3 regions of the Paenibacillus filicis genome follow, and region 1 is predicted to be linked to each of the others. Evidence: riboswitches for the same ligand, from Rfam matches in the RefSeq annotation. Region 1 holds a riboswitch; each other region holds the start of a gene.
What was found. Region 1 has a riboswitch for cyclic di-AMP ahead of WMW72_RS23045 (C40 family peptidase). Riboswitches for the same ligand answer to the same signal wherever they lie in the genome.
Positions count from the first base shown of each region.

Region 2: linked by a shared signal. The riboswitch ahead of WMW72_RS31465 (TrkH family potassium uptake protein) and the one ahead of WMW72_RS23045 (C40 family peptidase) in region 1 are both predicted to bind cyclic di-AMP.
Region 3: linked by a shared signal. The riboswitch ahead of WMW72_RS34660 (ubiquitin-like domain-containing protein) and the one ahead of WMW72_RS23045 (C40 family peptidase) in region 1 are both predicted to bind cyclic di-AMP.

Region 1 covers NZ_JBBPCC010000016.1:174,906-182,156, reverse strand. The annotation lists gene WMW72_RS23055 (M56 family metallopeptidase) at 20-871, opposite strand; gene WMW72_RS23050 (BlaI/MecI/CopY family transcriptional regulator) at 875-1,291, opposite strand; cyclic di-AMP (ydaO/yuaA leader) riboswitch at 1,602-1,737, shown strand; gene WMW72_RS23045 (C40 family peptidase) at 1,741-2,214, shown strand; gene WMW72_RS23040 (cryptochrome/photolyase family protein) at 2,372-3,787, shown strand; gene WMW72_RS23035 (response regulator) at 3,880-4,239, opposite strand; gene WMW72_RS23030 (response regulator transcription factor) at 4,543-5,265, shown strand; gene WMW72_RS23025 (response regulator transcription factor) at 5,333-6,043, shown strand; gene WMW72_RS23020 (SpoIIE family protein phosphatase) at 6,139-7,251, opposite strand, start outside.
Region 2 covers NZ_JBBPCC010000030.1:23,027-30,277, reverse strand. The annotation lists gene WMW72_RS31470 (CPBP family intramembrane glutamic endopeptidase) at 1-1,485, opposite strand, end outside; cyclic di-AMP (ydaO/yuaA leader) riboswitch at 1,760-1,910, shown strand; gene WMW72_RS31465 (TrkH family potassium uptake protein) at 1,980-3,341, shown strand; gene WMW72_RS31460 (potassium channel family protein) at 3,357-4,019, shown strand; gene WMW72_RS31455 (LysR family transcriptional regulator) at 4,027-4,920, opposite strand; gene WMW72_RS31450 (succinate dehydrogenase cytochrome b558 subunit) at 5,196-5,852, shown strand; gene sdhA (succinate dehydrogenase flavoprotein subunit) at 5,870-7,251, shown strand, end outside.
Region 3 covers NZ_JBBPCC010000041.1:12,876-20,126, forward strand. The annotation lists gene ispE (4-(cytidine 5'-diphospho)-2-C-methyl-D-erythritol kinase) at 1-448, opposite strand, end outside; partial or broken gene WMW72_RS34635 (small, acid-soluble spore protein, alpha/beta type) at 812-988, opposite strand; gene veg (biofilm formation stimulator Veg) at 1,174-1,446, opposite strand; gene yabG (sporulation peptidase YabG) at 1,607-2,512, opposite strand; gene rsmA (16S rRNA (adenine(1518)-N(6)/adenine(1519)-N(6))-dimethyltransferase RsmA) at 2,574-3,512, opposite strand; gene rnmV (ribonuclease M5) at 3,509-4,069, opposite strand; gene WMW72_RS34660 (ubiquitin-like domain-containing protein) at 4,179-5,318, opposite strand; cyclic di-AMP (ydaO/yuaA leader) riboswitch at 5,594-5,774, opposite strand; gene WMW72_RS34665 (TatD family hydrolase) at 6,013-6,780, opposite strand; gene WMW72_RS34670 (HD domain-containing protein) at 6,840-7,251, opposite strand, start outside.

The DNA.
Region 1 (7,251 bases):
TGTTTGTTGGTAAAAAAATTTAAAGCAGGGAAAGAAAGAATACCCCCGATAACACGAGCACGACCGGCAGCGAGATGACGGCTAGCATCACCGGCAGCTGCGGCGATGCTGCGGATTCGGGATCTATGATATGGTGAATCCTGTAGTTGATCGACGTATCGGCAAAGGACACATAAGCAAAGTCCACAGCCTGCGGGCGATCCTGCTTCTTGAGCAGCTTGAGCAGCGCACTGCCAAGGCTTGCGGGCGTACCCATGACGGTCATCGCCTCATGATCGGCAATAATCTCTCTGGCGATCTTGTAATGACGGCTGCACCAGTCCAGAATGGGGACATACCACATGACCTTGCTGACGACCAGCAGCACGAAGGTTTTGAGCGGATCGCGATGACGCCGGTGCGAGCGCTCGTGATAGTAGACGGCTTCGATCTCGCTGGGGTCCAGCAGCTCCAGCAAGCCGGACGAGAGCACGATCCGGGGACGGAACAGTCCGAGCGTCAAGGCAAATGGCTGCTTGGCTGCGATCACGATCAGCGAATGCTTGTCCTCCGGAAATCTGGCCTGCAGCATAGCCGTAAGCGGGTGATGCGTCCGCTCCTGAACCTTCCGCAGCGCTTGCCTGGCCGCATAGGCTTGCTTCGCCACGAGCCAGAGAGTGACGACTGCCGTATAGGCTACGAGCAAGTTGAGCACAGGGCTGATCGAGCCAAAGCCTAATTTCAAGAGCAGGTGGTTGCACAGGTCGATGATATTGAATCTGATGTCCCAGCCGAGTGTCTTATGGGCCGCATACAATCCCATCTGCGACCACACCAGCAGCGCAATGAGCAACGGTGTGGCAAAAAGAAGTTTGGACCTGTTCTTCCACATGGTCTAGGTTTCCTTTTTCAACGCTTTGATTTTTTGTTCCAGCTTCTCGATCATCTCAGGGTCCGCTTCCTCCAGCGCATCCAGCATATGATTAACGACAAGCGGGCCGAAGTCCTCCAGCAGCTCGTGGGTGATCTCCTTGGACTGCATCTCCAGAAAGTGCTCCTTCGTGTCGAAAGGCTCGTATACCGAAGCACGCCCCTCCAGCTTCTTGTTCAGCACCCCTTTGGTTACTAGCCGGTTCATGACCGTCATCACGGTATTGAAGTTCAGCCGCTCCTCCTGTTGCTCCAGCTTCTGCTGCACTTCCTTGATCGACAGCCCGGGCTTCGCCCACAATATCTCGAGCACCTTCGCCTCCAGCGGCCCGAAGAACCGGTTGAGACCTTTCTCGTAAAACTTGAAATTTTGAATTTTCATGGCTTTGCGCACCTCACACTACAAATTGTAGTGGTTCTCCCCAGGTAAAGTCAAATCTTAACCCGTCTGCTTGTTCGCCATCCTTTGCGCTCCGGTCCGGCATTCGATAGTTTCAGACAAAAACGCAGAGCCTGTGCAGCTTTCTCTGGCTATTAGCCGTATCTACTCCTGAATTGATGAATACGTTATCAAGACGCAAAGCTCATTACCCGTCAGGGTTTCACTTTAAACAGTTTAAATGTGACAAATTTGTGACGAAGAAGGAGTTCGTCAGTTTAGCTCGAATACTTGTACTTCAGGAAAACCAAATAAGAAAAAATTGCCGAATTTCTGTCTTAGAAAACGGGGGAACCATTTCTGGGTGAATTGATCTCGCTTTAGAGTGATCATAGGGAACCTTCAACCGAACCCTTCAGCTAACCTCGTAGGCACTGGAAGGGGAAACTTCTTTGAAGAAGCTTGTCGGGTTTGTCTGCTCTACGGTTTTATTCTTTAGTGTTTCGCTTGGAAGCGCTCTTGCTGAAAGCCCACTAAGCGCAGCGGTTAACGAGGGTTTAGGTGCTCCGTACAAATGGTCGGGCACGACACTCAAAGGTTTTGACTGCTCCGGATATACTTCTTGGGTCTTCAACAAGCTCGGTCTTGACCTGCCGCATTCCTCCAAGAGCCAAGCTCAGGAGGGCACTCAAGTCGAAAAAAGCGACTTACGCCCAGGCGATCTTGTATTCTTCAACACCGACGGCAAAGGAATTTCCCATGTCGGCGTCTATGTAGGAGACGGTAAATTCTATCATTCCGCTACCGATGAGGGCGTTGTGATTACGAAGCTGTCTGACAACTACTACGCCAAGCGTTATGTTACCGCACGTCGCGTCCTGTCCGAAGATCAATTCAATCAAGTGATGTCCGACACCCAGAAGTAAGCTGCTCTGTTGTCCATTCCACATACCATGCGAGAAAGCCCTGGCCTGCTCCGCTGATTCGTTCGTTCTCCGAACGGCTCTCCGGTGCGAAGCCCGGGCTTTCTCTCTTTCCAGCATGGTATTCATGCTAATTTGGCCGAAAAGGAGCCAGTCTCTTATGATCTTATTCATTCACCGCAAAGACCTACGCACACATGATCTGCCTGCTCTGGACGCTATATTCGCCTCCGGACTTCCCAGTCTGCATATCCTGGTCCTGGACCCGTTCCTGCTGCGCAACGGCCGGGGCCGGGAACACAGCGGACGGAACTTCCTCGCTCATGCGGGCAGGCTGCAGCGGCTCTATACGAAGCATGGTCGCCGGCTTCATGTGCTGTACGGTGAGCCTGCGGCTGTTGTGAGCCGGATCGCCGACGCGCATCCGATCCGGGAGATCGTCTGGCACGAGGACCACACGCCCTATGCCCTGACCCGGGACCGTGAGCTGCGTCAGCTGGCGGCGGAGCGCGGTATCCCGGCGACTGCCTATGACGAGGCGGCGCTCGCCGACCTGCGCGACTTCGTGCGCTGGAGCGGCAGGGAAGATCCTTACAAGGTATTCACTCCGTTCTACAAGCGCTGGAGCGCCTATGTAACGGAGCGGTTCAAGCCAGCCTCCACCCGGTCTGTGGCTGAGCTCGAAACTGCCGAGCTCCACTCCGATGTGAGGGACGGCTTCCGGCTCCCGCCTGAGCTGGGAGCGCAGCTTCAGCATGATGACCCAGCTGATTCCGGCGACGAACCGGACCCGATGCAGGCGCTGGAGAGCTTCCTCGATGAGCGGCTGGCTGGCTACGCCGACGGACGGGACCGCTTCGCGCGCGAGGATACGAGCCGGATCAGCCGCCACTTGAATGTCGGCGCCCTATCCATACGTGAGGTCTACGAGCGGCTGATGGAAGCGCCGATCGGCATCGAACCATGGCTGCGCCAGCTCGCGTGGCGCGACTTCTACCTCTACCAGTCGAGACTTGACCCGGATTTTTTCCGCTATGAGCAGGTATTCGATCTGTCTCCGCTCGGCGATACGCACTTCCGGGCCTGGGCCGAGGGACGTACCGGCATTCCGATCATCGATGCGGCCATGACCGAGCTGAATGAAACCGGCTGGATGCCTAACCGGCTCCGAATGATCACCGCTATGTTCCTGACGAAAAACCTGGGCTGTCCATTTCCTTACGGGGAGCGCTACTTCCGGTACAAGCTGAGCGATTACGACAACGTGCTGAACCGGGGCGGCTGGCTCTGGTGTGCCTCCCTAGGCTTCGATGCGGCCCCCTACTTCCGGGTGATGAACCCGGCTACCCAGTCCGAGACCCACGATCCCTCGGGCGCTTATATTCGCCGGTGGCTGCCGCATCTCGCGGGCCGCTCCGACAAAGAGATTCACAAGCCTCTGCCCGAGGCAATCGTCGATCTGAAGGCCTCACGGGCGCAAGCGATCGAGACATACAAGCTCATTCTCAAGTCCGAGAGCGCAAGGCCTGCCGGAGATGACCTGGATGCAGGAGCCGACAGACCGTGGAGAGACTGACGACACGCCGGAAGAACCAAGCTGCCGGGCTGCCGACACAGCAAAGAAGGAGACTTCGCTTGCCGACTTGGCAAGCAAAGCCTCCTTCCCTATTAACCGAGCAGCCGCTGCAGCGTACTGACTACGCGCTCCTTCTGGATTGGCTTGACCAGAAAATCCTTAGCCCCGAGCTTGATCGCTTCGATGACCAGACTCTGCTGCCCCATAGCCGAGCACATCAGCACCTTGGCATTGCGGTCCTGCTTCATGATATTGCGCAGCGCCTCGACTCCATCCATCTCCGGCATCGTGATATCAAGCGTGACAAAATCCGGCTTGAGGAGCGAATATTTTTGCAGGGCGACGAGCCCATTCTCAGCCTCACCGACCACCTCGTGGCCCAAATCTCGCATCATCCCGCCTATAATGGCACGCATGAAAGCCGCATCGTCCACAACCAGTACTTTAGCCATCTCCAGCACCCCTTATCCTTGTCTGTTGTCTACGGGTGTTCTCTCTCTCAGTCCCTCTAGCGGCATCGCAAACTTCCAGAACTATGGTATACTGAAAAGTATACTGGATTTCCGCCCGCAACGGCTTCAAATCGAGGTCAATTTATCTTAAAGATGCTTAATACTTATGCCTTCCGTATACAGCCTCGGCTTTCCGATGAACCATGGTGCAACGCGCCTCGGATTCCGCCTTCCGACTGATTCCAATGAGCTTCCGGGGTCCGGCAGGCAGCCTGCAGGGCAAGGGAAAGGAGCCACCCATTCGTGAACCACCGGAAAATCCTCATCATTGAGGAAGAGCCCGAAGCTAGAAACATATTGAAGGTTTACCTGACCGAAAGCGGCTTCGAGGTGCACGAAGCTACCGGCTCGCTAGAAGCAATCGAGCAGTTCGACCGCTTAGAGCCGGATCTGGTCCTTCTGAATATTGCGCCTCCGCTGACGGATGGCCTGGAGCTCTGCCAGCAGATCCGCAGCTACTCCAATGTCCCGATCGTACTGGTGAGCGGGCATCCCCATTCCTCGGACATCATCCGCGGTTTGGAGCTTGGGGCGGATGACTATATTGCCAAGCCCTTCGATCCGGAGGTCGTGGTCGCCAGAGTACAGGCGAATCTGCGGCGCTCCGCGGTTTTCCGGCGGGACCGCCGGTGGGAGTCCCCAGCAGGGACGCTATCCAAGGAGGAAACCATCCGCTGGAAGGGTCTCGAGATCGATCCGCTCCGCTTCCAGGTGCTGCTCGGCGGCTCTCCGGTTATGCTGGTCACCAAGGAGTTCCAGCTCCTCGTCTATCTGGCCCGGAATCCCGGCACCGTCTTCACGCTGGAGGAGCTCTATGCCGCTGTCTGGGGGATGGAAAGCCATGGCAATACGCGAACGGTCATTGTCCATCTCAGTAACCTGCGCAAGAAGCTCGAGCCGCATCCGAACGGTCCGCTTTATATTCATAACATTCGTGGCGTAGGCTATAAGTTTGATCCCAGATAACCCTATGCAGCAAGCCTAGCCATTATTTTATCCAAGTACGTTATTATCCCGTATTAAGGAGACCGTCATGGTAAAGGAAAAAATACTCATCGTAGAAGATACGGATGACATACGCGATCTGCTGAAGCTCTATCTCGAGCCCCAGGGATTCACCGTCATTGAAGCCGGCAACGCAACGGAAGGCTTGGAGCGCTTCGAGGCCGAATCGCCGGATCTGGCACTTCTGGATATCGTCCTGCCGGATATGGACGGCTACGAGCTGTGCAGACGCATCCGCAGTGTATCCAGGGTGCCGATTGTCTTCATCAGCTGCAATACGTCCTCCGGCGATATTGTGCGGGGACTGGAGATCGGCGGCGATGATTACATCGAGAAGCCGTTCGACCCGGCGGTCGTAGTCGCGAGAATTCAGGCCAATCTGCGCCGCGTTCCGCTGTCACGCCCACGCCCGGACACACGGGTGGCCTCCCCGGCCTCAGAAATCATCCATATCAGCGGACTGGAGATCGACCCGCCTCATCTCCGCGTGAAAACCGGCACGGAGACGGCGCTGCTGACGGTGAAGGAGATGCAGCTGCTGGTTTATTTGGCCGCTCATCCCAATCAGGTATTCGCACCCGAACAATTGTATAAGGAGGTGTGGGGAAGCGACAGTGCAGGGGATACACGCACGATCTTCGTCCACATCAGCAGCATCCGTAAAAAAATAGAGCCGGATCCCTCCCATCCTGCTTACCTGCTGAACATCCGCGGTTCCGGGTATATGTTCAAGGGATGATTTCCAGCATCAACAGGCCGGCCCTCGGCGCTTCCTCTCTCGAAGGGAAACGACCGGGGGCCGGCCTGTTCATTATTCGCTATGCAGCTTGATCGCTAAGAGGCCTGAAAGGCGAGAAGCGTAATATCGTCGCGCTGTGTCTCATCGCCTCTATACGCCTCCAGCTCCGACCAGAACAGCTCAGCCTGCTCATGGAGCGGAGAACTTCCATAACGCTCCAGCAGCTCCGTGAACCGGCGCTTGCCGAAGGCATAACCCTTCTCCCCGCCGCTTTGATCGAAGAAGCCGTCCGTCGCCATATAGCACAACGTCCCCTGCTGCAGACGGATCTCATGAGAGACGAACGGATGCTCCATCGGCGTTCGGCGGTAGCCGATGCTCTTGCGCCCTCCTTCCAGCAGACGCAATTCACCCGAATCCCGGACGTACAGAGAGCAGCAAGCCCCTGCGAACCGCAGCACAGAACGGTCCCGGCTCACATAGCACAGGCCGATATCCAGTCCGTCGTCCGTCGGTCCATACGGCTCCGTCTGCTGGAGGGTCCGCTTGACCAGACGATTCAGCTCCCCGAGCACGCGTGCCGGCTCATCCGCATAGCCTTCCTCGGCCACCCGGTCCAGCAGGGAAATAGCCAGCATCGTCATGAGCGCTCCGGGAACCCCGTGACCGGTGCAGTCGCCGATCGCGATCAGCGTGCCGCCTTCCAGCGGCTTCACCCAGTGAAAGTCGCCCCCCACGCCGTCTCTCGGCTTGTAGAGCAGCACATGCTCCTTGGCCGCCTCGCTCCACTCCTGCGGGCGAAGCAGCAGTGACTCCTGGATGCGTTTGGCATAATCGATGCTGTCCATCAGCTTCTCATTGCGCTCGGCCAGCTCCTGCGTCCGCTCGCGCACCTTGCGCTCCAGCTGCTCATTCATCTGCAGCGCCCGCTCGTACGGATTGGCCAAGCGGTGGGATACGTAGTAGAACAGGAATAAGATCAGGATGAAGGAGATCAGCGATACCGCTATCGTGTTCAGCTTAATCCGGCTTAGGAACGATACGGTCTCCTGCCGCTCGATCTGGAACAGCAGCTGCATCGGGGTCGAAGACAGCGGATAGCTGATCAGGTCCGTTAAACTGCCGTTCGGGCCCTTGAACTCCAGCGTCTGCATCACAGGCTTCGCTTGCCCGAGCAGCGACCGCACCGTATCTTCATCCAGAACCGT
Region 2 (7,251 bases), on a different contig from region 1:
TGACAGGCCCATCAGGATGCTGTCCATGGACGCATGGGCGAAGACGGCCGTCAGGAAGCCGTAGCGCAGGAAGGCATAGCCGAACAGAATGCCGATGACGGTCACCTCGATCAGACGGGTATAGACCGGGTAGATCGGGTACTGCGTATGGCTCATCGCCCATACGATGCTTGGGATGAGCACGGAGACGAACGGGCTGCGGGTCAGCCGCAGCATCAGGGACACGCCCAGCAGGCGGAAGACCGCTTCCTCGGAGATGGCTGCCGACCACGCGAGCAGCGGGAAAATTTCCGGATGCGTCATATTGTAGACGGAGTCGCTGGGGTCGTTCACGGACCAGACATCGAACAGCGCGGAGGCACCGAGGAACAGCACCTGCTGGATGCCTAGAATGAACAGGCCCAGGATGTAGCCGTCCTTCATGGACCGCTTGGCCTGCTCTCCAAAGTCCACGTCCCGCCACACGGCCCAAGGGCGGACGCCGCGGTCCTGCGTGAGCTTACCTCCGGCAAGCAGGGCGAAATACGTGGATAACGCCATTAGCACAACGTAGGTATTGATGATCCACAGATAGAGGATGGCACCCGCCTCGGATGGCCCGCTGCCATGGCTCGTGCGAAACGCCGGCAGCATATTGTAGTTGTTGAGCAGATACAGCGCTAGAAAGACAAGTGTAAGCAGTGTGCCGCGCACGAAGCTGATCTGCCGCCGGTAGCGCACCACGATCACCAGGGAGGCCAGCGTCATCGCCAGCGAGGCGATCATGCTGATCCTTGTCATAAGCCCGGAGCGGCCGTCCTGGACCTCCTGCCAGCGCACGAAGCTGTCGGGCGGCGGGAATGCCGGTCGGAATGCCGTCACCTGTCCGCCTACCGTCAGCAGCCTCAGCTCCAGCTTGGCTTCGCCGATCTGCTCCGTCCTGCTGACATACACCTGCTCGGCCGCTCCCTCCGGGCTGACTCCGCTGTGCAGCGTGTAGCCTGCGGGATCAAAGCCCATATCCCGGATCGCTTGCTCCGCCGCTGAGCCGGGGGTGCTCTCCAGTGTGGGCAGCGCATCCGTCTTGGCTGTAGGGGCCTTGTAGGCGCTAAAGCTTAGGACGCTGCGGGTCGTAAAGTTGACGCCGACGTAGTAGGTCGAGGTTCCGTCGCGAATTTCCACTTCATAGTAATCGATAGGGAATCGGGCAGCGAACTTCTTCTCATATTCATCCTCCAGCTTGGCCTGCTGAATATAGCCGCTGCGGGACGTATACGATTGGAACAGCGTGTCCGCCGTCTGCTTCCCGGAGAGGCCGAAGCGCCGGTCGATGAAGGCGACAGCCGTCTGGGCCGCTTCCTGCTTGCTGATCGCCGGGGTTGAACGCTTCTCCTGCTCTGGGGAGGAGGGCTTGTCGAACAGCGGAACCGCGTACGAGAGGCCGAAATACAGCAGCAAGCCGATAACGGCGAGCAGCAAGGGGGGGCGTTGCTTGAATGTGGGCATAGCGCACTCCTTATCGGTTGGAATCTATTGGGCAAGAGGGCTCGGTGCTGAGAGCATGCTTTTGGACTGGCACTTGTATTGTATTCGCAAGGACGTCCATCCATGCTTTTGGATAATATCATGATAACATGCGTAAGAGTCGGAAAAAACAAGCCAGCGCAAGGGTTGCCCCCATGTGATCGCTTACAATTGCCCCGGGGATCGCTTTATCCACCCAAAACCGTCAAAAACAGCTTTGTGCTTCCACTCAAACCCGTCTATAATTCATATGAATTGAATAAAAAAGCCGAATTTCGTATTGAAAACGGGGGAACCATGAAACATAGGGGTGAATTCCGTGCCCGGCCGTCCGGCCGCATGCATGGATAGGGTGCCTGTATACCCGAATCCGTCAGCTAACCTCGTAGGCTTGAATGCAGGAACCTTGTACGCAAAGCACTGGGTTTCCCGTGCTTTTTTTGTTGTTCATATACGGCGATGAGGTGCCCCATGAGATGATATCAACCGCACAGAAGCATAAGAAATTCGAGCTGACGCCGCCGCAGATTCTGGTGCTTGGCTTCGCCGCGATTATTCTGCTCGGCACGATTCTGTTGACGCTGCCCTTTTCATCCGCGGATGGCCTCCCGACGCCTGTCCTCGATGCGTTGTTCACCGCGACCTCGGCAGCTTGCGTGACAGGACTTGTCGTCGTAGACACCGGACTTCATTGGTCTTTATTCGGCAAAATCGTCATCATCATCATGATTCAGGTCGGAGGACTTGGCTTCATGACGATGTCTACCTTGTTCGCTTTTGTACTGAAAAAACGGATTTCCTTGAAGGAAAGGCTGATTCTGCAGGAGGCTATGAACCAGGGCAGCATGGAAGGCATTGTCCGGCTGATCCGCAAGGTGCTGGTTTACTCGCTCACCATCGAGCTCGCGGGAGCCATTCTGTTCGCCATCCGGTGGTCCTTCGATCTCGGGGTGGCGAGAGGGATCGGCTACGGGTTCTTTCATGCCATTTCATTTTTCAACAACGCTGGCTTTGATTTATTCGGTGCGGTGAGCGGGCCCTTCACCGGTCTTACCTCCTATGCGGATGATGCGCTGGTCAATGTCGTATCGATGGCGCTCATCGTGCTCGGAGGCCTCGGCTTCGTCGTCCTGTCGGATCTGCTGGAATTCAAGCAGAAGCGGCGGCTGTCCCTGCATTCCAAGGTCGTGCTGTCGGCCAGCGGATTGCTGATTGTGCTAGGAGCTATCGTCATCTTCGCCTTCGAATATTCGAATACGAGAACGCTGGGCCCGCTCGGCTGGGACGGCAAGGTACTGGCTTCGTTCTTCCAGTCCGTGTCGCCGAGAACGGCAGGCGCCAATAGTGTGGACATGGCGGGACTGCGGCAGGCGAGTCAGCTGTTCATCATCATCCTGATGTTTATCGGGGCTTCTCCAGGCTCGACAGGCGGAGGAGTGAAGACGACGACCTTCACGGTGCTGGTCGGGGCCATGATCGCGATGATCCGGGGCAAGGAGGATATCGTGCTGTTCCGCAGCAGACTGGGCAAGGACCGTATCCTGAAGGCGATCACGCTGACGATGCTGGCCTTGTTCCTGGTCATGATCGTCACGATGCTGCTGTCCACGACTGAGGATCACAGCTTTCTAATGATTTTGTTCGAGGTAACGTCCGCATTCGGCACGGTCGGCCTCAGCATGGGACTGACGCCCGATCTGTCGACCTTCGGCAAAGTCATGATCGCCTTGACGATGTTTGCCGGCCGTCTTGGACCGCTGACGCTGGCTTATGCGCTGGGACCCAAAGCGGAGAAAGAGCTGTACAGATACCCGGAAGGGAAAATCACCATCGGATAGGGGAAGAGACACAGGATGAAGCGCAGTCAATATGCCGTTATTGGACTAGGCAGGTTCGGATCGAGTCTGGCCAAGGAACTGATCAAGCTTGGCTATGAGGTTATGGGGATCGACAAGCACGAGGAGCCCGTGGAGGCGATGAGTGAGGAGCTTACACATGTCGTGGTTGCGGATTCTACCGACGAAGACGTCATACGTTCGCTCGGCCTGCGCAACTTCGACTGTGTGATCGTCGCGATCGGCGACGATATCCAGTCCAGTATCCTGACCACGATTCTGCTCAAGGATATCGGGGTCAAGATGGTTGTGGCGAAGGCGTTGTCCGAGCTGCACGGCAAGGTGCTGAACAAGATCGGCGTCGACCGCATTATTTTCCCGGAGCGGGACATGGGGGTGCGGGTTGCGCATCAGCTCGTCTCGCCGAATCTGCTCGATTATATCGAGCTGTCGTGCGAGTACACGATCGCGGAGCTGACGGTTCCAAGGTGTCTGGACGGAAGGACCTTGCGGGATCTCGACACGCGGGCCAAGTACGGCTGCAGCATCGTAGCTATTAATAAGAAAGAAGGCGTTATTATCGCCCCGACGGCCACCGACTCCGTGGAGGAGAAGGATGTGATGGTCATCATCGGGACGAATGACCAGATCGACCATTTCGAGAAGGCTGTGATCCGCTAAGCGGCGGCTACCGCTGACTCGAATGCTTAACCGCCAGATCGATGAACAGCCGGATCGGCGGCTCCAGAGCGGCTTCCTCCGTATATAGGAGCGAGGTCGTTCTTTTTGTTTGCTCCAGCTCCGGGATGAAGCGGACGATCAGGCCGTTTGTTTCCACAAGGACATGCCGCAGATAAGATTCGGGCAGCAGCGTGGCGGTCTGACAGGTCGCTGCCAGCCGGATGATGGCCTCGAAGGAATCGATCTCCATCTTCACATCGGGGTGGACGCTGCAGCGGTGAAACATCTCATCCATCAGCACGCGGTACCACGTTCCCCGGGAAAACAGAATCATCGGCAGCTCATGCAGGTCGGCTGCGCTCAGGTCCGTGCGGTCCGCATAGGGGTGGCTGGCGGGGAGTACGAGGCAAAGCGGATCGTCGAACAGCGGCAGACAGACGAGTCCGGGGTCGTCGATGCCCGAAGCCACGAGGCCGATATCGACCTTCTTCTCCTTGACAAGAGGGACGATCTCGTGGGTTTTGCCTGTCAGCGCCTTGATATCCGTCAGCGGATGCTCACGTGTATAGATCGTGATCAGGTCAGGCAGTGTCGACTGCAGCGTGGTCAGACTGGCGCCGATGACCAGGCTGGCAGGCTTCGTGCTCGTCTTGAAGATCCGGAGCGACTGCTGCAGCTTACGCTCCAGCCGCTGCTGATCCAGCGCGTACTCGTAGCTGATCTCGCCTGCCCGCGTCAGCTCAAGCCGCTTGCCCTTGCGGCGGAACAGCTCGACCCCAAGATCCTCCTCCAGCTTCATGATCTTGCGCGAGAGAGCGGGCTGAGAGATGTTAAGTATCTGGGATGCCTTGTTCAGACTTTGCTGCTGTACGACCGTAATCAGAATATCGAATAGCTCCATCGGGTGTGATCCGCCTCCTTGACAACTTTAGCATATGCATAAATGTTATAAGAGATTATAAGAAATCGGCACTTCCATTATAAGCGAAACAGGAGTAGTATGGTAGTGTCACGGATTGTTCACAAAAAGTACCGCGAATGGTATAAAAGGCTGTCGATTCATGGAAAATAGACGTAGCGTTTTGTGTTGACGCTCTCAGACGTCGGGAGTACAATGATTATTGGTTTTTATCAAGGCCGTGGCTAGCCTAATTATTAGGAGGGGAACGAAAGGTAATGTTCAAAAACTCGTACTTTTCACGAAAGCTTCATTCCTTGCTCGGTGTTATTCCGGTCGGTTTTTTCCTGATCGAGCACCTGCTGACGAACTATTCGGCAGCGAAGGGCGGACCTGGAAGCTTTCTTGAGCACGTCGAATGGCTGCATAGCTTGCCGCTCGTCTTGGCGCTCGAAATTTTCGGAATCTGGATCCCGCTTGCGTATCACGCGATTTACGGTTTATATGTCGCTTATACGGCTCGCAACAATGTGAGCAATTACGGGTATTTCCGCAATCAGATGTTTTTCCTGCAGCGCGTAACCGGTGTCGTTACGTTTATTTTTGTGGCTTGGCACTTTTTTCAAACTCGGTTCCAAATTGCCATCGGCAGCGTAGAACAGATGGAGATCGGCTCGCATATGCACCAGATCGCTTCCAATCCGTTCTACTTCGTTTTTTATGTAATCGGTGTCGTGGCAGCCACATTCCACTTCAGCAACGGCATGTGGTCGTTCCTGGTTAGTTGGGGCATCACGGTCGGTCCTCGCGCACAACGGGTTTCTTCCTTTGTATGGATGGGCGTGTTCGTGATCATGACCGTGATGTTCATTATGTCTCTGACGGCGTTCCTGGACCCTGCGTTCCAGCAAGTCACGTCAGTAACGAAAGGTTAAGGGGGGAGCGTACCATCATGGCGAATTCGAAAGTTATTGTAGTCGGTGGAGGTCTGGCCGGGTTGATGGCCACCATCAAAGCTGCAGAAACCGGAGTACATGTTGACTTGTTCTCTCTGGTTCCTGTTAAACGTTCTCACTCAGTCTGTGCTCAAGGGGGCATCAACGGCGCTGTTAACACTAAAGGCGAAGGCGATTCTCCCTGGGAGCACTTTGACGATACGGTATACGGAGGAGACTTCCTCGCGAACCAGCCGCCGGTAAAAGCCATGTGCGATGCGGCGCCCGGCATCATTCATTTGATGGACCGGATGGGCGTTATGTTTAACCGTACGCCTGAGGGTCTGCTCGACTTCCGCCGCTTCGGTGGAACGAAGCATTCCCGTACGGCATTCGCCGGAGCGACGACTGGCCAGCAGCTGCTGTACGCGCTGGACGAGCAAGTACGCCGCTGGGAAACAGCGGGTCTGGTTAAGAAGTATGAGCACTGGGAATTCCTCGGCGCGATCCTGGACGATGACGGCGTTTGCCGTGGGATCGCAGGCCAAGACTTGCGCAGTATGGAAGTGAATACGTTCGGAGCGGACGCGGTTATTCTGGCGACAGGCGGCCCTGGCATTATCTTCGGCAAGACGACGAACTCCGTCATCAACACCGGAACGGCAGCTAGCGCAGTTTACCAGCAAGGCGTTCACTACGCGAACGGCGAGTTCATCCAGATTCACCCGACGGCGATTCCCGGCGACGACAAGCTGCGTCTGATGAGCGAATCGGCCCGCGGTGAAGGCGGACGGGTCTGGACTTACAGAGACGGTAAGCCTTGGTACTTCCTCGAGGATAAATATCCGGCTTACGGAAACCTTGTTCCGCGCGATATCGCGACACGCGAGATTTTCAGCGTCTGCGTCGACCAGAAGCTCGGCATCAACGGCGAGAACATGGTTTACCTGGACTTGTCGCATAAGGATCCGAAGGAGCTGGACGTGAAGCTCGGCGGTATCATCGAGATCTATGAGAAATTCATGGGCGACGATCCGCGGAAAATTCCCATGAAGATCTTCCCTGCGGTTCACTACTCGATGGGGGGCATGTGGGTTGATTACAACCAGATGACCAACATCCCGGGTCTGTTCGCAGCCGGCGAGTGCGAGTACCAATACCATGGAGCGAACCGTCTGGGCGCCAATTCCCTGCTGTCCGCGATCTACGGCGGTATGGTGGCTGGACCGAAGGCCATTGAGTACATCAAGGGACTGGACAAACATGTGGACGATATTTCGTCTTCCGTGTACGAGCGTTATGCGAAGCTTCATACCGAGAAGTACAATAACATCCTGTCCATGAATGGGACGGAGAATGCTTATGTCATCGGGAAAGAGCTCGGCGAATGGATGACCAA
Region 3 (7,251 bases), on a different contig from region 1:
CGCGTGCGACGGCCGTACCGCCCGTCACGCAGAATGGCACGTCCGAGCCGAGCTCGGCGCCGAGCCGCTGCAGCTCGGAGGTTCCGATACCGAGCTTCCACAGCCTGTTCAGGCCGCGCAATGTGGCGGCCGCATCACTGCTGCCGCCTGCCAGACCGGCAGCTACCGGAATTTTTTTATCGAGATGAATATAGACGCCCTGCTTCACCTCATACCGTTCCTTAATTAAGCGGGCGGCTTGAAAGGCTAGGTTCTTCTCATCAAGCGGGATATACCCAGCTTGACTGGAGATGATGATCGTGTCCCGCGGGAGCTCCTGCATCTCGATCCGGTCAGCCAGATCCACCATCGTCATGACCATCTCCACCTCGTGAAACCCGTCTTCCCGTTTATACAATACGTCCAGCGATAAATTGATTTTGGCTGGCGCTTTCTCGAATACTTTCATAGGACACCTTCTTTGCAACTGTCTGTCTTCCTGCTATCGGCCCGATTGCCATGTAATTCTATACTATACCAAAAACCGGACAAAAAAAAGCCGAAGCCTCAGGGAGGCTGTCGGCGTGGAAGACCCTCATTCTCAGTGCCCCGCATACGGCGGGTATGCCGAGGCTTGCTGAGCCGCCTGCTGTGCGGCTGCGTAGTAAGGGAAGCCTTGTCCGCCATAAGTCTGCGGCGGCTGCATAGCATCTTGAGAAGCGACTGGCGCGGTCTGCACCGCCCCCCTCACATAAGCCTGCGGCTGCGGCTCCACTCTGGGCTGCCGGACCGAACCGGCCGAATAGACGGGCGCCTGCGGGCGGGATGCCGTCTGATTGGCCAGAGCCTGTTCGGCGATCTGAATCGCCCTCTTGACCATATTCCCTGCATCCTGCGTCCGTATGCCGCCCCAGCCCTCGCGTTCCACCGTTTCGTAGAACCCTAGATCCTTCGCCAGCTCATACTTGAATTGCTCCGACATCACGCCTCTGCGATTTCTCCGGCTCATCTGTTTCAATTCCTCCTCCGCAGTTGATAAGTATAATAGGTGGCCTTAGTATACGCTGCACGACAACGGCCCATACCTCCGGGAAGCAACATTTCCTCATGCTGTGTCGTCTTGTTTATATAGAAAGAAAATGCGAAAACGGCCAACCGCTGACGCGACCGACCGTTCTTGTATGTACAATTAAGCTATTGATGGATCGCAATCCGCAGTTCTCCATCATCATGACACACGGTGACTTCTACGGATTCCGTCAATATATCTGCATAGCTATAGGAAACACGCTTGAACGACTGCTGCTCTTGATCCAGCTTGACGATAAATACGGAAGGGTAGGTTTCCTCCAAGACACCCGAGCGCTCCACTGTCTTGCGACGGCCGCCATTCGCTCGCAACATAATCTTTTGTCCGACATGAGGTTCCAAACAACGTTTGATCTCCAATAGCGTGTTTTTAGCCATTGACTGCTACCACCTCTTTCCTGTTGATTATAACGCAACATAGGTAGTATGTCAATTTAAGTGAAATATTATATCAGCGGTTTTGATTAATTGTCAACGATTTTTTCTTCAATTCTAAAAAACTAATCATTTGAGAAAAGAAAAAGCACCTTATCGGCGCTTATGTCGGCATAACGTATTGGACCTTGGGTACTCCCCGGCGATAGTTGCCGCGGGATTCAATGCCCCCCATGCCCTCCAGGCCGCTGTGGGTCAGATTGATGACATCGAGAATATCAACCGTATCCCGAATCGGTGTGTATGCGACCTTGACCGCGATACAAAGCGGGTCGAGTGCATGGATCAGCACACGGGAAGGCGAGCTTGCGAAGTTAGCACCGGCTTGCAGCAGCGCTTCGAAATGCGACTGGCAGGCGCCAGCGATGACCGTCAAGTTATCGCGGTTTTTCTCGAATTGCCTGGCTGCCTGAACCGCCTGAACGAAGTTATGAGAGTTCTTGTAGCTGCTGAGCTGAGAGATGTCTCCGTTCACGCGATTCTTGAGCAGACCGTCATGCCCCGTGATGACGACAATATCGGGCCTGACCTGCGGCAGCAAGCGTCTGACCGCATCCGTCATGTTCGGCTCGGCCACGTAATAGCCTTCTGCAGGAACGCGCAGCTCTCCGTACAGGTTCATGCATTTGCGGAGATAGTTGGGGTCCCCGTCCAGATGAAGCACCTTGCCGGGCACGTCAAAGAACACAGGACGCGGCTTAGGCGCCTGGGCAGGCAAGTTCGGATTTGCCGGTGCCGCGGCAGCAGAGCTGCCCCAGCCGACATGCTCAGGGGGTATCGTAGCGGCCAGAGAATTGCGCCGCACAGCTTCCATCCATTTGGGTCTTGTCAGCGTCGTATCGAGGTAGGGGTCGAGCTGCGGCATCACATTCAAGTCAGGCAGCGGAGCGTCAGCGAGCAGCCGAAGCTCCACACCGCGGAGCACGGCGTAGTGCCTGCCCATCTCATGAATTTTGAAAACAATGTCGCCGCCGTACGACTTTCGAGTGACCAGGTCTCCCTGTTTCATGGCTTCATCGCCTCCTCGTCTATCGTATGGCGGCTCTGGGCAAATGGTGCAGACGATTCGCCTACGCCGGATCGTCCTTCCCGGACGCCTTGCCCAAGTAAGCGGACAGCGCCGCCGTCAGCGTCGCATACTCAGCCATCGACAACGTCTCGCCGCGGCGGGACGGCTCGATGCCCGCTCCCTGCAGCAGCTGCTCCAGCTCTGGCTTGGTTTCCTTGGTGAAGAACTTGGCCGCCAGATTGTTATAGATCGTTTTGCGGCGCTGGGTGAAGCTGGCCTGTACGACCTCGAAGAAGAACGCCTCATCCTCAACTTGAACGGCAGGCGCCTCTCTTAGCTTAAGCCTGATGACGGCCGAATCTACATTAGGCTGCGGAATAAACACGGTCTGTGGAACGATCGCAACCAGCTCGGGCTCGCAATAATACTGTACGGCAATACTGAGCGAGCCGTACTCCTTGCCCCCCGGTTTGGCAGCCATCCGTTCGGCCACTTCCTTCTGAATCATGACGACGATATTCTCCAGAGGAAGACGCTCCTCCAGGAGCTTCATCAGGATAGGGGTCGTCACGTAGTAAGGAAGGTTCGCCACGACGCTCACCTTGTCCACACCCTGGAACCGTTCTGCGAAGAGCGCCTGCAAATCCACCTTCAGCACATCGGCATGCACGACCTCCGCATGGGGGTAAGGAGCCAGCGTCTCCTCCAGCATCGGCAGCAGACGCTGATCGATCTCAACAGCGACAACCTTGGCTGCGAGCTTGGCCAGCTGCTGGGTTAACGCCCCGATGCCCGGACCGATTTCCAGCGCGCCCTTGGAGGCATCCAGCCCGGCGGCGGATACGATACGGTTCAGCACATTCTGGTCGATCAGGAAGTTTTGTCCGAGGCTTTTCTTGAGGGTAAATCCGTATTTCTGCATCAAATCCTTCGTCCGTTTGGGCGAAGCGATATCACCGGCAGTTTGTCCGCCTGGCGCCTGTAAGTGTTCCTGGCTCATGATTGCGCCTCCTCATCTGTTGCCCGCTCCAGCTCCTGCAGGGCGGCTTCGAATTCATCGCGGGTGATCTGAAACGCCCGGCAGCGGTTATAGAATTGCTTGCCGTTGCAATAGCCGATTCCCAGCCTGTTGCCGATAGCCAGCCGTCTTGCGGCTGCCTGCGGATGAACGATGAGCCCGGCCTCCAGCAGATCGTCCCAGCTGATCTGTGACTCTCCGGCCGGCTGATCCGTACGTACATTCGCCAGCGCCTCACGAATAGCAGTCACGGAGGCATTCTCGACACCGATATCTCCCTTGCTGGTCGCCGCCTGCTGGGTGAGAAACGCATGCTTGGCACCCGGAACTTCCCGTGCGATGATCTTACGGATCCGTTCCCCCGCATGATCCGGATCTGTGAAGACGATAACCCCCCTGCGCTCCTGGGCGAGGCGGATCCGCCGGATGATGTCCGCATTAATCGCCGAGCCTCCGGTTTCGATCGTCTCCGCTTCCACAGCACGCTTGATGGCGACTGTGTCGTCCTTGCCTTCCACTACGATAATCTCCTTGATCAAGTCGGTTCTTCCTCTCATCGTTCATAAACATGGAAAAAGAAGAGGGTGCTAGAACGCCTCTTCTTAATCCGTTAATCTATATGCATCAGTCTTCCCGTATTGCGTGCTCCTAGTCAGCAGACGGCTTCTTGGGCCCGATGACGTATACCGTATACCCGCGTTTAGTACCGAAGCGGTCGGCATAGCTGTCACTCTGGAAGTAGACGTCGATCTTATTCCCTTTCACAGCGCTGCCGGTATCCTCAGCCCGGCGGAAGCCGAGACCGTCGATATATACCCACCAGCCGATCGGGATTACTTTAGGGTCAACTGCAATGGTACGACCTTCCGTTACCTTCGCCCCTGATGACGTTACGCCGTATTGCGGATGGCTCTCATCCTTGCCCGTCGAATCCGGTCCTGCCGAATACGCGGTCAGCGTAACATTCTTAATCACTTGCTTATAGCCGAAATTGACCCCATTCTTGGTTACTTCCTCCACATTCGGCGAGGAAGCTGACAATGCGACAACGGGACTCTTGGTTCCTACTGCGACAATGCGCTGCTTGCTTTCCGTTTGTACGGCTTCTCCTACGACCTGCTCCGAGACGAGCACGCCGTCTTCAAACACTTTTTCGGTTTTCTTGATCTTCAAACCTTCTTGACCCTCTTGCACAACTTGTTCCTTGCCCTTGAGCAGCTGGGGCTCATTCTTCTTCACCGTGTCGAAAGCGATCGCTTCCTGCAGCTCGCCTTGTTCCTTCTTAACACGAACGACTTTGACGGGACTATCTGTCGCAAGCTCGCTATCCGGCGCAGGGATAACCTTATCCAGCTCGCCAAGCGTCACGTTCAGCTCCTGCAGCGCAGCGCCTACCGTCTTGCTGACCGTATATACGGTCTTGGTCTCCCCATCCATCGTCAACTGAAGCGGCGTTGTATGGGTAATCGTAATGCGGTCTCCAGATTTAATCGAGGAGTCCAGCCCGTGCGAAAGCCGGTCCTTATCTGACACCGCAATGCCTTGCTCATCCAGGATTCGTTGCAGGACCCCTTCACGGGTTTGGAACTTGCGTTCCTGTCCGTCCACAACGAGCGATACGCGCTTGACAGCCGTACCGTGTAACATCATCAAAAACATGAAAGTCATAGCGAATGAAAGGAGTGTGATAATCGTTATCATACGCAAGTTTCCATGCTTCCATCGCAACGCGAAGGTCATGCTGGATGATCGTCTTACATGGGTTTGCTCAGGTGATACAGCTCCCACTTGTTCGGTCCTCCTTAAAGCCTCGCCATTTTGAGTGTTATGCATGATTAGAGTCTGACGCGACTATGGTAAATGTTTGGAATGCTACTTCCAACTTTTCTTCCGCTGTCATCAGAGCCGCCACTTGCCTGCTACGTCCCCCCTTCGGGCGCATCTTATAAAGTGCTTGGACATTTATCCCATCTACAGGGAAACACAAAAAAGTCAGCGGAGAAGAGGAACCTTCCCGTGACTTTTTTCATTTGGCCCAAATGAAATATAAGCACACGACAATCGTTACCTCTCTCTAGACGCTTACGAGGTTAGCTGACGGATTCGGACTTGAGAGTCGCCCTACCCCGTGTACTTGATCAGCACACAAGGATTCACCCCTAAAAAAACATCCCGTGACCGTCAACCGGTCAGCCGTGATGTGGTTCCCCCGTTTCCCTTTCGGAAACTCAGCGATGTTGGAAATATTGTGATCGATATGAAGTTATTATTGAGTGTACGATGCGAAGGCTTCGGTTGTAAAGTATACAAACAGAGAAAAAAAGAGCGAATTTGGTTCGAATCTGGCATATAAAACGCTTTTTTCAAAACAAAAACCATCTATTTCTCATCCGGACGTAGTCTTAGCATCAATTTCCTTTCGTTTTCTTGATTCGTTATTCGGAACTTCATTTTTGGGTGCGCTTTCCATGGGGAAATGGCCCTATGAAATCCTAAAAAGCTCCATCGCATTCCGACTCGTGATCTCAGCCAATTCTTCTAAGGAAATTCCTTTTATTTCCGCTGCTGTCTCTGCGACCAGACGCACATAAGCAGACTCGTTGCGCTTTCCCCGGTAAGGATGCGGAGCCAGATAGGGGGCATCGGTTTCGATCAGCAGACGGTCCAGCGGCACCTTTTCCAGCACCTCTTTGGGCTGGCGCGCATTTTTGAACGTCACGGGCCCCCCGAATGAAATATAAAAATTCATATCCAGACACAGCTTGGCCGTTTCCCAGCTACCGGAGTAGCAATGCATGACACCTCCGACCTCGGAAGCTCGTTCCTCCCGCAGGGTCTGCACGACATCGTGATGCGCATCGCGGTTATGAATCGCAATCGGGAGACCTACCTTGCGGGCTAGGCGAATCTGATCGCGGAATACGCGATCCTGGACATCCTTCGGTGAGGTATCCCAATAATAATCCAGCCCGATCTCTCCGATGGCAACAACCTTGTCATGGCTGCACAGCGATTCGATCCAGGCCAGATCCTCTTCGGTCATATCCTTCGCATCCGTCGGATGCCATCCAACCGTCGAGTAGATAAAGTCATACTGCTCCGCAAGCGCCAGTGAAGTAGGGATGGTTTCGCGGTTAAAGCCTACATTCACAATTCGACCAATTCCGTTGTCCCTCGCACGGGCAATCACTTCGTGTCGGTCTTCATCGAATTGGGGCGCATTGAGGTGGGCGTGCGTGTCGATCAGCATAGCATAATTCTCCTTTGGCTTGTCCGTTTTCTCTTAATATATAGAAGGAACTGAAACAGCTACAAGGCAAACAGTCGCCGCAAGCCCGGATCCAGCTCCGGAAGATGTTTCACCAGCAGATCCCTTGGGTAATACAGGTGGTATTTTCCCATCTGGATGCCGCTTATGGAGCGGACAATCTCGGATTTGCGCGATATTTCCGTCAGCTGTTCGTTGGAATCGAGCAGCAGGATGGGAAGCTTCTCATCATGCTCGCCCGGCCGGTATATATCATAGGACTGATCGGACGGGAAATCCACCTCGAGGTAGTAGACGGGGTCTATACCCAGTGCTGCCAGCTGCTCTCGCAGCTGCTCCAGCATACTTGCATCGAGCATCTCCAGCGTTACATACTTGAACAATCGCCTTTGCAGAAACCGGCTGCATAAATCCGACAAAATCGGATCGTCTTCCAGGGTCCACTGCATCAGC